3 regions of the Bacillus sp. NPDC077027 genome follow, and region 2 is predicted to be linked to each of the others. Evidence: riboswitches for the same ligand, from Rfam matches in the RefSeq annotation. Region 2 holds a riboswitch; each other region holds the start of a gene.
The links. Region 2 has a riboswitch for S-adenosylmethionine ahead of ACQKEZ_RS09315 (5-methyltetrahydropteroyltriglutamate--homocysteine S-methyltransferase). Riboswitches for the same ligand answer to the same signal wherever they lie in the genome.

Region 1 (4,546 bases), on a different contig from region 2:
GCTGGTGCAGATGGTCTTACGATGATAAACACATTGATCGGAATGCGTCTTCACTTAAAAAATGGCCAACCTATTTTAGCGAATAAAACAGGTGGTTTATCAGGCCCTGCTATAAAACCTGTCGCCATCAGAATGGTCTATGAAGTAAGTCAAGCGGTAAATATCCCGATCATTGGGATGGGCGGCGTTCAGAATGCAGAGGATGTGCTGGAATTTTTACTTGCGGGTGCAAGTGCAGTTGCTGTTGGGACAGCTAATTTTGTGAATCCTTACGTATGTCCAGACATCATCGAAGAACTGCCTGCTGTATTATCAAATTATGGATTCTCATCTGTCGAGGAGTGTATCGGAAGGAGCTGGAAGCATGAAGCGGTTGCCAATCATCGCGCTTGATTTTCAGACGGGTCAAGAGGCGTTTGCTTTTTTGGATCAATTTCAAGGAGCACCTTTGTTTGTCAAAGTAGGCATGGAGCTGTTTTATCAGGAAGGGCCTCCTATCATTGACAAACTAAAGCAAAAAAACTGTAGCATCTTTCTAGATCTTAAATTGCATGATATTCCAACGACGGTTCAAAAAGCAATGAACCGACTCGCAACCCTAGATGTAGACTTGGTCAACGTGCACGCAGCTGGTGGAAAAAGAATGATGCAAGCGGCAGTTGAAGGGTTAGTGAGCGGAACGAAAGCAGGTAGGAAACGTCCCAATATCATTGCAGTAACGCAGTTGACTAGTACCTCAGAGGACATGATGAATAAAGAATTGTTGATTGACCGGCCATTAAAGGAAGCGGTTCTTCACTATGCACAAATGGCAAATGAAAGTGGATTGGATGGTGTGGTCTGCTCTGTTCATGAATCAAAGTGGATTCATGAGCACATTTCACCAGCCTTTCTGACAGTGACACCAGGGATTCGACTCGCAGATGATCAAACAGATGATCAAAAGCGTGTAGCAACACCCGCTTACGCCAAGAAGCAGGGCGTTTCTCATATTGTTGTCGGAAGATCCATTACGAAAGCGCATCATCCGACATTAGCTTATGAACAAATTTTAACAGAGTGGGAGAGGTAGATGCATGAAAACAAAAATCGCTAAACATTTATTACAGATTAAAGCCGTCTCATTAAAGCCAGATGAACCATTTACATGGGCAAGTGGCATCAAATCACCAATTTACTGTGACAATCGACTTACACTTTCATATCCAGAAGTAAGAAACGATATTGCTCAAGGATTAAAAGATGTGATTGACACACATTTTAAGCAGGCTGATATCGTAGCTGGGACTGCAACAGCAGGTATTCCACATGCTGCACTTGCGGCAGACCGACTTGGTTTACCTATGTGTTATGTCAGAAGTAAACCAAAAGCACATGGGAAAGGAAATCAAATTGAAGGGGTCGTATCACCTGGACAAAAAGTAGTTGTAGTAGAGGATTTAATCTCAACTGGAGGCAGTGTGCTTGAGGTTGTAGATGCGCTCAAGGCAGAAGGTTGTGATGTATTAGGAGTAGCTGCAATTTTCACATATGGGCTTCCGAAAGCGACAGCCGCATTTGAAAAGAAAGGCATACCGTATGTCACACTAACAGATTACGATACGCTCTCTGACGTGGCGCTTGAGCTTGGTGCTATTCAAGAGGCGGATATGAATAAATTAAAGCGTTGGAAACAAGATCCTGCGTCCACAACATGGATGGAGGAAACTGTTCAATGAGCTGTGCGATGATAGCACAGCTTTTTTGTAGGTCACCCCATGTTAAAAAATAGTAAAAAAGACTCAAATTGATAAAAAACTAATCCTATCAATAAAGTCGGGTTGACTTTTGTTTGAATTGTGTTAATATTTAATACAAATTAAAAATCTTATCCAGAGAGGTGGAGGGACTGGCCCGATGAAGCCCGGCAACCTGCTATTTGAGCAAGGTGCTACTTCCTACAAAATGAGTCTATTTTGAAAGATAAGGAATTTGTGAGCTTCCTCATCTTTCTTTCGGAATGAAAGGAAGTTTTTTTATTTTAATGGTGAGGAGGAAGAGGGGATTGAAGTGAAGCAGAACAATTATGAAGAGCTAATGAAAAGCATGGACTTTGGATCAAACACATTGATTGTTCATTCAAGTAGAAAAAAATGAAAAAATTCGGCTGAAGTAGCAGCATGATACGTGCGAAATTTACAATGCTCCGGAAGGGGAGAAAAAATGTTAACTTATGATAACTGGGAAGAGCCGTCCATTACATTTCAAGCGGACGATACGTATAAAGGGGCACTATCGGTATTAAAGTGGGCATATGGACATTATGGTGATCAGCTGATTTATGCATGTAGCTTTGGCATTGAAGGTATTGTATTAATTGATTTGATTCATAAGGTGAAAAAAGACGCGAGGATCGTTTTCTTAGATACAGGACTTCACTTTAAGGAGACATACGATACGATTGATGCGGTCAAGGAAAGATATCCAGGTTTAGATATTGTTCTTCAAACACCTGAACTTACTGTGGAAGAGCAAAATGAAAAACATGGCAACGAGCTTTGGGAGACAAATCCACAAAGCTGCTGTCATATGAGAAAGGTCATTCCGCTTCATCAAGCGCTGTCAGGTTATCCAGCTTGGCTGTCAGGTTTAAGAAGAGAGCAATCACCGAAAAGAGCGGGGACAAATTTTTTGAATAAGGATGAAAAGTTTCAATCTGTAAAGGTATGTCCTCTCATTCATTGGACATGGAAAGATATTTGGAGATATACGTCTAAACAAGAACTTGCGTATAATCCGTTACATGATCAAGGTTATCCAAGTATCGGCTGTGCACCATGTACACAACCGGCCTTCACAGCGGAAGACTTGCGTTCTGGCAGATGGACTGGTACGGCTAAGACGGAGTGTGGATTGCATGAATAAGGGAGAGTATTAATGGAAATCGCCGCGATTTTATTCAGTCTATTTTTCGCCCTAAATATTGGCGCAAGCGGAGCGGCAGCTTCTATGGGAATTGCCTATGGATCAGGTGCGATTAAAAAACCTATTTATGCACTCGTTTTTTGCGCATTTGGTATTTTAACAGGCTCTATCATTGGTGGAGGCGAGGTCGTCAAAACCATTAGCTCAGGCATTATGCCACAGTCTGTGATTACGCTTGAGATCGTTTGTATTATCATTGCATCTGCTGCGTTATCATTATTTATAGCGAATTTAATTGCGATTCCGCTATCAACAAGCGAAGTGACTGTTGGGGCAGTGGTTGGTGTTGCCATTGCGTACAAGGTGTTGTTTGTCAAATCAATTTTAGTGATTGTCTCTTTTTGGATCATCATTCCGTTTTTTGCATTTGCTTTCACTTATATCATGATTAAGCTTTCGGCGCTTCTTCCAAAAAGAAAGTTGTCAAAAAGAAGTGCAGGCATTCTTTCGATCATATTAATTATTAGTGGCTTTTTGGAAGCTTTTTCAGCTGGTATGAATAATGTTGCAAATGCGGTTGGACCTCTTGTTGCTTCGGGTGTCTTATCAGTGGGGCAAGGAACGCTTTACGGTGGTTTATTTGTGGCACTTGGTGCACTACTGCTTGGCAGAAGAGTTCTTGAGACAAACGGGAAGAAAATCACACGCTATCAAACAGGAGAAGGCATCTTGTTATCTAGTACAGGAGCAAGTCTCGTGATGGTTAGTTCCATATTCGGTTTACCCGTCCCATTAACACAAATTACATCCTCATCCATTATCGGACTTGGGATGGCAAAAAGCGGACCTAACATCTTTCATAAGCAAGTTGTGAAGAAAATGCTGAAAGTATGGATCGTATCTCCGTTTCTTTCATTAAGCTTATCCTACTTATTAGTCAGTCTGTTCTTAAAGGGAGACTATTATTCTATTTTTATCATGATAAGTGTCTTGTTTGCCTCTATAGGCGCTATTAGCCTAATGAAGGTTGTCAAAAAAGAAAGTAGCTCCATTCACGAGCAGGGCGGCGGAATATAACCTTAAATCTGACTATTAAGATCTAATAACTATGAACACTGAGAGGAAGATAAACAAATGAGTTTAGCACCACATGGTGGAATTTTAATTAATCGTATCAATGAACATTATGATATAAGTACTGTTTCCAAAGAAATTGAGCTAGATGCCATTTCATTTGCAGATCTTGAGCTTATTGCCATTGGTGGTTACAGTCCAATTGAAGGATTTTTAACACAAGTAGATTATGAAGCGGTTGTTGACAAGATGCGTCTAGCAAATGGAATCGTTTGGTCACTTCCAATCACACTGCCAATTTCAAAGGAAAAGGCATCAGACATCCATCAAGGAGATATCGTTCGTCTTTCTTATCATGGGACAGTTTACGGTGTGATAGAAGTCGAGGATCAATACACCCCAGATAAAGAAAAAGAAGCAGTGAATGTCTATAAAACAAATGATCAAAATCATCCAGGGGTAAAAAAGCTATTCGAACGTGGCGATACGTATATTGGCGGGAAAATTACACTCATCAAACGTAGTGAAAAACCGTTTCCGCAGTTTACATTTGAACCAGAAGAAACAA
Region 2 (4,546 bases):
CAAAAAAATGAAGAGATCGCGTTTATTGAATTCAACTCAAATCTTGTTCTAGAGCCAGAACAATTCAAGCATGAAGTTGACCGCGTCATTCAAACAACGGAAGAGCTGATAAAGTCTGGCCAGACTGTCACTGTTTATACAAAGCGTGAGCGTCTTGATCTCGGAGACAATCAAAAAGAAGAAGAATTAAAACTGTCGATTCAAATTAGTGATGCTGTCACAAGTATTGTCCAGCGATTAAGCATTCGCCCGAAATACCTGATTGCTAAAGGTGGTATCACTTCTAGTGATATCGGTACAAGAGGACTTCGTGTCAAACGTGCTACCGTTGCAGGACAAATTAGACCTGGAATCCCAGTCTGGCAAACTGGTGAAGAAAGTAAGTTTCCATTTATCTCATACGTGATTTTCCCAGGAAATGTTGGTTCAATTGATACTTTAAAACAAGCAGTAGAGATACTTGAAGGATAAAACATAGGGAAGCATTTCTGCTTCCCTTCTGCAAAACAAAGGAGGAAAGATCATGTCTCTTGTCTTTATCGGACTTGGCGTTTTATTATTGCTATTGTTGATGGTTGTCTTCAAGTTAAACGCTTTCATATCATTGATTATTGTGTCACTTATTGTTGCTGTACTTGAAGGCATGTCACCACTCGAAGCCGTTGCCTCCGTCGAAAGCGGACTAGGTAGCACACTAGGCCACTTAGCACTTGTGCTTGGTTTTGGCGCAATGCTTGGTAAGTTAATGGCTGACTCAGGCGGTGCTCAGCGAATTGCCATGACCTTAATTGATAAATTTGGAATCGGAAAAATTCAATGGGCAACGATGCTAACAGGATTTGTGATTGGGATTGCTCTCTTTTATGAAACCGGATTCATCATCTTAATTCCACTTGTCTTTACAATCGCACAAGCAGCAAGACTTCCTGTTCTATATGTGGGCATGCCGCTTGTCGCTGCACTCATTACGACACATGGCTTCCTCCCCCCTCACCCAGGGCCGACTGCCATCGCAAACGTGTTCAAAGCAAATATGGGACAAACCTTATTAATTGGTATTATTTTAGCCATTCCAGCCGTTCTGATTGGTGGACTATTGTTTACAAAACTGTTTAAGAAAGATCAACTACATGCGCACATCCCTAAAAATTTATTTAACCCAATGGAATTCTCAGAGGAAGAAATGCCGAGTTTTGGCATCAGTCTATTTACAGCTGTTCTGCCTGTTTTACTGATGACATGTAAAGCATTTTTGGAAATTTTCTTCCCTTCTTCACCGCTTTTGCCAACGGCAGAATTTTTAGGCGAACCAGCGATTGCTTTACTGATTTCAGTCCTTCTTGCCATCTATACGTTTGGAATTGGACGAGGTAAGAAGATGCAAGAAGTCATGAAGTCCATTACAGATTCCATCGGATCGATTGCAATGATTTTATTAATTATCGCAGGAGGCGGCGCATTTAAACAAGTATTGATAGATAGCGGCGTCGACCAATATATTGCCAGTATGATGAATGGGAGCACATTATCACCACTACTATTAACGTGGTTGATTGCAGCAGTTCTACGGGTATCTCTTGGATCTGCCACGGTTGCAGGCTTAACTGCGGCTGGAATTTCCGCTCCACTCATCAGCTTAACGGGGGTCAGCCCTGAGCTCATGGTCATTGCAACAGGTGCAGGAAGTATCACTTTCTCTCATGTAAACGATGCAGGCTTCTGGATTTACAAGGAATATTTCAATCTATCTATTGCACAAACCTTTAAGACATGGACAATGATGGTCACCATCCTTTCCCTTGTTGGACTAGCTGGTGTTTTAATTGCTGATTTGTTGATATAAAAAAATAAATGATGAAAACCATTGACTTTTCCATAGAAAATATGAATAATTGTGTTTATTAAGAAAATTGAATCAAAGGTAACCTTATTAAGAGTGGTGGAGGGACTGGCCCTATGAAGCCCGGCAACCGCTGTTCCTCGGAACAGAATGGTGCTAATTCCTAAAACAAGTGTACATACTTGTTTGAAGATAAGGCAGAGATATTGCAATATATGCTCTTCCTTATCCAGAGGGAGAGCTTTTTTATTTGAATTTAACGAAAGAAGGGATTTCATATGACACAAGTACAAACAACAGGTAAAAAAACAACGAAACCACCATTTCGAGCAGATCAGGTGGGAAGCTTGCTCCGTTCAGAACGAATCAAAGAAGCAAGGCAACAGAAGGCTGAAGGGGCCATTACAGCAGAACAGCTTCGTCAAATCGAAAATGAAGAAATTACCCGTATTGTCGAAAAGCAAAAGGAAATTGGATTAGAGGTTGTCACAGATGGTGAGTTCAGACGTGCATGGTGGCACTTCGATTTCTTAGAAGGACTGGATGGAGTCGAAGGATTTGAAGCTGAAAACGGCATAAAATTCCACAATACAACAACAAAAGCAAGGGGTATTAAAGTCTCTGGTAAGATCGACTTCACAGATCACCCAATGCTGGAGGATTATCGCTTCCTACACAGCATTGCTGGTGACCATACAGCGAAAATGACCATTCCAAGTCCGAATATGCTCTTTTTCAGAGGAAAATTAGATGGCGATGTCTATGATAACCTCGAAGACTTCCATCATGATGTTGCCCAGGCTTATAAAAAAGCGATTCGTGCCTTTTATGATGCGGGTTGTCGTTACATTCAGTTGGATGACACAGCATGGGCCGTTTTCTTCTCCGAAAAAGGACATGAACAAATAAAAGCATTTGGCCGTGAAGCAGACGAACTTCGTGAATCCTTTGCGAAAACAATCAACGAAGCTGTTGCAGATCGCCCAGATGATTTAATTGTGACCATGCACATTTGCCGTGGCAACTTCAAGTCCACTTGGGCAGCAGAAGGCGGCTATGAAGCAGCAGCAGAAACGATTTTTGACGGCTTAGATTTAGATGGTCTGTTCCTTGAATTTGATGATGACCGTTCTGGTGGCTTTGAACCACTCCGTTATGTGAAGAACCCAAATTTACAGATCGTTCTTGGACTGGTCACATCAAAATATGGTGAGCTTGAGCCTGTAGAGAATATCAAAAAACGCATTGAGGAAGCAGCGCAATATGTGGATATCAACCAGATTTGTTTGAGTCCACAATGCGGATTCGCATCAACGGAGGAAGGCAATCTGTTAACAGAAGAACAGCAATGGGAAAAGCTGCGTCATGTGATCGAGATTGCAAATCAAGTGTGGAAATAAAACAGCTGGTCCTAAGCCGTCATGGCTTAGGGCTTTTTTGATACAAAAAAGAACCGCCATTAGGCAGTTCTTTTCTTAGTTTCGCAATCTTGATACGATATTCTCTTGTGACAGTTCTTTCTTCATGCGTTTCGTGATAATGTAGCGCACAAACCATTTATTCAGTAGAACCAAGACGAGAAGGAGTCCAACTGCTGTACCGCCAATCCATAAAATGACCTCTCCTGGTAATTGCACGAGCAAGAAAGCAACCAAGACGGCAATGAATAGTAACGCTACAACATAAACTTTTAGATTCATCTGGTCTATACTACGGTAGAATTGCTTGATCATATCCTTTGGTGACATCCCATTTAAATACAAGGACAACAAATCTCGGTTCAAAATGCTAATCAGTGTATGCATCTGACCTCGATAAATAAAAGCAATCACCACAAATAAAATGATCTGAAATACGACAAGCAACAAAAATGACAATTTTGAATTAGCGACTAATTTCTCTAGCCCTTGCGCTTGGTAGTATACAAAAACATCCTCTTCATCAAACATCCGATCAAACTGGTTCACAAACTCATAAATATCTTCTGTTTTATTTAAATTAACAATGAGTGTTCTAACACCATCGTAGTTCTCACCAATCTTAATTTGACTACTCATTTTTTTGTACAGATCTGGTGATAGGTAACTGTAATCTTTTAAGAAATAGTTCCCTTCACCTTTGTAGTACTCAATATTCGCTTCTAATGGTTCCACTTCACCATCATATGCTTTGATTTTTTTACCTTTGAACCTTTCTGGAAGCAAGATGGTGTTTTCTTTTAGATCACCCTCATAACTCACAGCCTCTTTTGTTGTCGGATTGAATGATAGAGCTGATAATATATCCGTTTCTCCATCTGCTTCAATAGATAACGAGACGTCATATTCGTAGACAATGTCTTTGACATTCGGCATACGCTTCATTTTATCTGTATCGTACTCGTACTCACCAGTTTTCGAATACCCATTAATTAAAACCATTGAAAGGCGCTCGTTAGTCAATACGTTTTTGTAAATATTATCAGCAGAAATCAGGATAGTAAATATAGAGAAAAAGATCAACATCAGCAAAACAAAATTCAAAACAGCCAATTTTCTCAGGGTCGATCGATGTTTCTTTTTTAAATAGTCAAAGACGAATAATGTTTTCATATGGATTGGTTCCTTTTATTCAAGTCGTCAAAACGAAGGACGACATCGGCTTGTTGCACAACGGTATCAGAGTGTGTAACGACTAAAATCGCCTTCGTTTTCTTCAATTCAGATA
Region 3 (4,546 bases), on a different contig from region 2:
TGTACCCATCGGTTCAATTGTGCCAGAAACCATGAGCGGTAATTCGATTCCTGTCGCTTCAAATGCTTCTTGAATCCCTTTAAAGCCAGCCTTAACGTTCAGCATGTCTTGGCTTGTTTCAAGAAGAAGGAGGTCACATTTGCCGTCAATGAGCGCGCGTGCTTGCTCTTCGTAATTGGCAACAAGCTCTTCAAAGGTTGTTCCACCTGTCACAGATAACGTTTTTGTTGTTGGTCCCATTGCACCGACAACAAAACGTGGCCATTCTGGTGTAGAAAAGCGATCCGCCTCAGCCTTTGCTAGCTGTGCGGATTGATAATTGAGCTCATAGGCAAGGTGACCAAGACCGTATTCATCAAGGACGAGTTTAGTCGCGCCGAATGTATTCGTTTCAATGAGGTCGGCATGTGCTTCTAAATAATCTCGGTGAATGTTTGTAATGACGTGAGGGGCTGTCATGGTCAGGTACTCATTACAGCCGTCATATTCTTCTCCGCCGAAGTCGTCTGCTGTCAGATGAGCACTTTGGATCATCGTTCCCATTGCACCATCAAGTATAAGGATTCGCTTCTGCAGTTGTTCAGTGATAGTTGACATGTGGTTGCTCCTTTTCTTTCTGGTGAATATAAGTTGTCAGTTCAGCCGTCAAATCTGAACGAAGGAATGGTGTAATTAAGTAAATACCGTGAAACAGTTCGCACGCTGTATCAAGTAAGGAACGAGCGATCGCAAGCCCTTCTTCTCGCTGTTTGACTTTGTCGTCACCAGCCTGAGCCATAATTTCGCGAATCGAATCAGATAGCTTAATACCTGGAATTTCATGGTGGATAAATTCAGCATTACGGCTGCTCGTAAGTGGCATGATGCCGATATAAATTGGTTTGGTGAGATGACGCGTTTCTTCATGAATCTTCACAAGCTGCTCCTCTGAATAAACAGGCTGTGAAATGAAATAATCTGCCCCATACTCAATTTTTCGTTCTAGTCGTTTAACTGCTTTGTCCACGTGACGAATGTTTGGGTTAAAAGCGCCAGCAACTGAAAAATTGGTCTTTTTCCCTAACGGTTTTCCTGAGAACGAAAGCCCTTCATTGAATTGTTTAATTAAGCGGATTAAGTCAAAGGAAGTTAAATCATAGACAGATGTTGCCCCAGGGAAGTCGCCAATTTTTGATGGATCACCTGTAATTGCTAGAATATCCGTTAATCCAAGTGTATCTAGCCCCATTAAATGAGACTGAAGCCCAATTAAATTCCGATCTCGACATGTAATATGGACAAGTGATCTCATATCTAATTGTTGTTTAAGTAACGCACCGCAGGCAACATTACTAATCCGTGGTGTAGCTAGTGAATTATCAGCAAGTGTCAGTGCATCAATTCCTGCATTTTTCAACTCTTTTGCAGCGACAAGAAATTTGTCAAAATTCAGTTTTTTAGGTGGATCAAGCTCTACAATAATCGAACGCCTTTGAGTTGCGAGCTCATCAAGTCCTGGCTCTGTACGCTGATCCTGCACAGTGATGATTTCCTCTTTTAAGACTTTTACCTCTTTTTCAGTGATCGGTGCTAGATCTTTGACCGCTTCTGCCATTGCTCGAATATGCTGTGGTGTTGTACCGCAACAACCACCAATAATTCTAGCCCCTTGATTTCTAAATTCAAGCGCACTCTTTCTAAAGTAATCATTATCTGTATCATAGACAAGGCGTCCTTCTTCAAGTGAAGGAAGACTGCTATTTGGATAGACTGATAAATGAGTGTCTTTTAAAAGTGGGACACTTTCAAGCGCTTCGATCATATGATATGGGCCAAGCCTACAGTTGATGCCAACCACATCCGCTCCAAGGGAAGAAAGAGCTTCAAGTCCATCACTTAGCGGGGTTCCATCCTGAAGCACGCCTTGCTCATGCATGGAAACGTTCATTACTAGTGGCAAGTTCGTTTCCTTTCGTGCAATTTCTAGGACTGCCTTTGCTTCTTCAAGGTCATAGTAGGTTTCAAGCAGAAGTCCGTCCGGTTTTTCATTTAATAAGAGATATAGCTGCTCTCTAAAATTTCTTTTAATTTCATCAAGTGAATACGCATTTTTGTTAAATGTCCGAATACCGCCGATTGTTCCTAGGACATATGCAGAGCCTGCCGCTTCACGAGCAATTTGAACAGCCTTCGCATTAATACGCTTCGTTTCTTCTTCTAAACCATAACGAGATAGTTTAATAAAGTTGGCTCCATATGTGTTGGTTTGAATAATATCAGCACCTGCTTGCACATACGCTTCGTGGACACGTTTCACATCCTCTTCTTTTGACAAATTTAATTCTTCAAAACATCGGTCAATGCCATAAGAATATAGGAGTGTTCCCATTGCACCATCTGCAATCAACACTTTTTTCTGCAAATCATCTAACAGCCCCATCATATTCCTCCTTTATTTCTATGTAACAAAAAAAGCCTTCTTATAAGAAGAAGACTTTGTTATTATCGTAGCTCTTCTTCTTATCTTCCAAGCAGTCGCTTGCTGGATTTAGCACCTTGGTCATAGAATTTGTTCTACTTCACCGGTTGCTGAGGCTTCACAGGGCCAGTCCCTCTGCCTCTCTTGATAAGAAAGTAATATTGGATTTTCAAATAGTGAACTTTCATCTACTTTATCGGAAAAATGGGGATTAATCAATGGGAAATTTGAAATTTATCGAAAATTTATAAATTGGACATCTATAGGCAAATCAGCTTTGCGAATGAGTGAGATGATTTCTTGAAGATCATCTTTGTTTTTGCCTATTACTCGTACTTGATCATCTTGAACCTGGGATTTCACTTTAATCCCTGATTGTTTAATTAACAAATTGATCTTTTTTGCATTGTCTTTGTCTATGCCACTGATCAGCTTTCCGCGTTGGCGAACAGTTCCGCCTAATGCATGTTCCTTTTTTCCGTAGTCGATATTTTTTGTTGGCACATTTCGTTTAATCAGCTTCGAGACGAGTACATCCTTCAACTGTTCCATCTTAAAATCGTCGTCAGATACGAGAACGAGCTCTTCTTTCTCTAATGAGATATCACTTTTACTTCCTTTAAAATCATAGCGGGTTTTAATTTCTTTTAATGCCGCTTGAATGGCGTTTTGTACCTCTGGTAGTTCGACCTTAGATACGATATCAAAAGAACTTTCTTTTGCCATGGCATATGACCTCCATCAATCAGATATTGCGTCTATCTTAACATGCAATGGGTCTGGAAGAAACCTTATAACGTCATGTATGAGAAGGAAGTGGGAACCCTCTGCATAAATAGGTTGTTGTTTGTTCATTTTATTGAAGGAAACAGTGATGTTCATGTTTGACGAAGTATAGTAAAATAAAGTGTATCCAAAAGTTGAACGAACGCCCGTGGAAGTAAAGGGCAGATAGGAAGGAAGAGAACATGAGACCAGGTGAGCAGTTGACCTTACAAATAGATAAGCAGATGGAGTATGGTTATTTCTTAACAGATGGTGAAGAATCCGTTCTTTTGCATCATAGTGAGATTACGGAAGAGATTGAAGACAAAGATGAAGTAGAGGTTTACCTTTATGTAGACCATGAAGAACGACTTGCTGCAACCATGAAAAAGCCTGTGATTAACGCACATACATATGGCTGGGTTGAGGTCGTAGATTCGGTGCAAGATATGGGTGTGTTTGTTGATGTTGGATTGTCCAAGGATGCACTTGTTGCAACTGAACATCTCCCGCCTTATGAAGAGGTTTGGCCTCAAAAAGGAGATATTCTTTACTGTATGCTGAAAGTAACGAGTTATGGCAGAATGTTTGCAAAGCCAGCAACAGAAGATGTGATAAGCGAACTATTTACAGAAGCGCCGCAAACATTAATGAACAAGGAATTGACAGGAACCATTTACAGATTGATTGCAACAGGTTCATTTATGATCACGGATGCAGGCGTGAGAGCATTTATTCATCATACGGAACGAAAAGAAGAACCACGACTAGGTTCAACTGTGACAGGACGTGTGATTGCAGTTAAAGAAGATGGTACCGTCAATCTATCTCTATTACCTAGAAAACAAGATGCACTGTCAGTAGATGCAGAACAAATTTTGACATATCTGAAAAACCGTAATGGTGCAATGCCATATGGTGATAAAAGTGATCCAGACGATATTAAAGAAAGATTTCAAATGAGCAAAGCCGCCTTTAAACGTGCACTTGGTCATTTGTTGAAAAATGATAAAGTTTACCAAGAAGAAGGTTGGACATATGAGAAAAAGTGAGCTGAGCTCACTTTTTTTAGTTTCAAAATACCTATTAAAAGAATTGTTTGAAAATTAATGGGATTTTTAAGATGAAAAAGTCATGAAAAAGCTGAAAATACTTCCTTTTGTCATTGAAACTCAGTCTATCAAAACCGATAAAAAAGGAGTGAGTGATAGTAATGATAAAAGGAGTGTTTTTGGATGAAAGTGAAGATCTCATTTCTTCTGATGGCAGCAATGCTTATTGTACTTGCCTCATGTAGTAATGAACAGGCAGGGCCGCCCAAAT

Region 1: linked by a shared signal. The riboswitch ahead of ACQKEZ_RS13475 (phosphoadenylyl-sulfate reductase) and the one ahead of ACQKEZ_RS09315 (5-methyltetrahydropteroyltriglutamate--homocysteine S-methyltransferase) in region 2 are both predicted to bind S-adenosylmethionine.
Region 3: linked by a shared signal. The riboswitch ahead of ACQKEZ_RS11490 (bifunctional homocysteine S-methyltransferase/methylenetetrahydrofolate reductase) and the one ahead of ACQKEZ_RS09315 (5-methyltetrahydropteroyltriglutamate--homocysteine S-methyltransferase) in region 2 are both predicted to bind S-adenosylmethionine.

What each region holds. Positions count from the first base shown of each region.
Region 1 is NZ_JBNNIO010000003.1:588,054-592,599, forward strand. Features, by position in the region: gene ACQKEZ_RS13460 (dihydroorotate dehydrogenase) at 1-393, shown strand, start outside; gene pyrF (orotidine-5'-phosphate decarboxylase) at 365-1,072, shown strand; gene pyrE (orotate phosphoribosyltransferase) at 1,077-1,718, shown strand; SAM riboswitch class I at 1,865-1,969, shown strand; gene ACQKEZ_RS13475 (phosphoadenylyl-sulfate reductase) at 2,203-2,904, shown strand; gene ACQKEZ_RS13480 (inorganic phosphate transporter) at 2,917-3,981, shown strand; gene sat (sulfate adenylyltransferase) at 4,039-4,546, shown strand, end outside.
Region 2 is NZ_JBNNIO010000002.1:736,825-741,370, forward strand. Features, by position in the region: gene ACQKEZ_RS09305 (four-carbon acid sugar kinase family protein) at 1-471, shown strand, start outside; gene ACQKEZ_RS09310 (gluconate:H+ symporter) at 524-1,843, shown strand; SAM riboswitch class I at 1,925-2,039, shown strand; gene ACQKEZ_RS09315 (5-methyltetrahydropteroyltriglutamate--homocysteine S-methyltransferase) at 2,119-3,240, shown strand; gene ACQKEZ_RS09320 (hypothetical protein) at 3,316-4,431, opposite strand; gene ACQKEZ_RS09325 (ATP-binding cassette domain-containing protein) at 4,428-4,546, opposite strand, start outside.
Region 3 is NZ_JBNNIO010000003.1:211,341-215,886, forward strand. Features, by position in the region: gene metH (methionine synthase) at 1-597, opposite strand, end outside; gene ACQKEZ_RS11490 (bifunctional homocysteine S-methyltransferase/methylenetetrahydrofolate reductase) at 581-2,419, opposite strand; SAM riboswitch class I at 2,497-2,612, opposite strand; gene ACQKEZ_RS11495 (YajQ family cyclic di-GMP-binding protein) at 2,693-3,184, opposite strand; gene ACQKEZ_RS11500 (CvfB family protein) at 3,427-4,275, shown strand; gene ACQKEZ_RS11505 (BMP family lipoprotein) at 4,459-4,546, shown strand, end outside.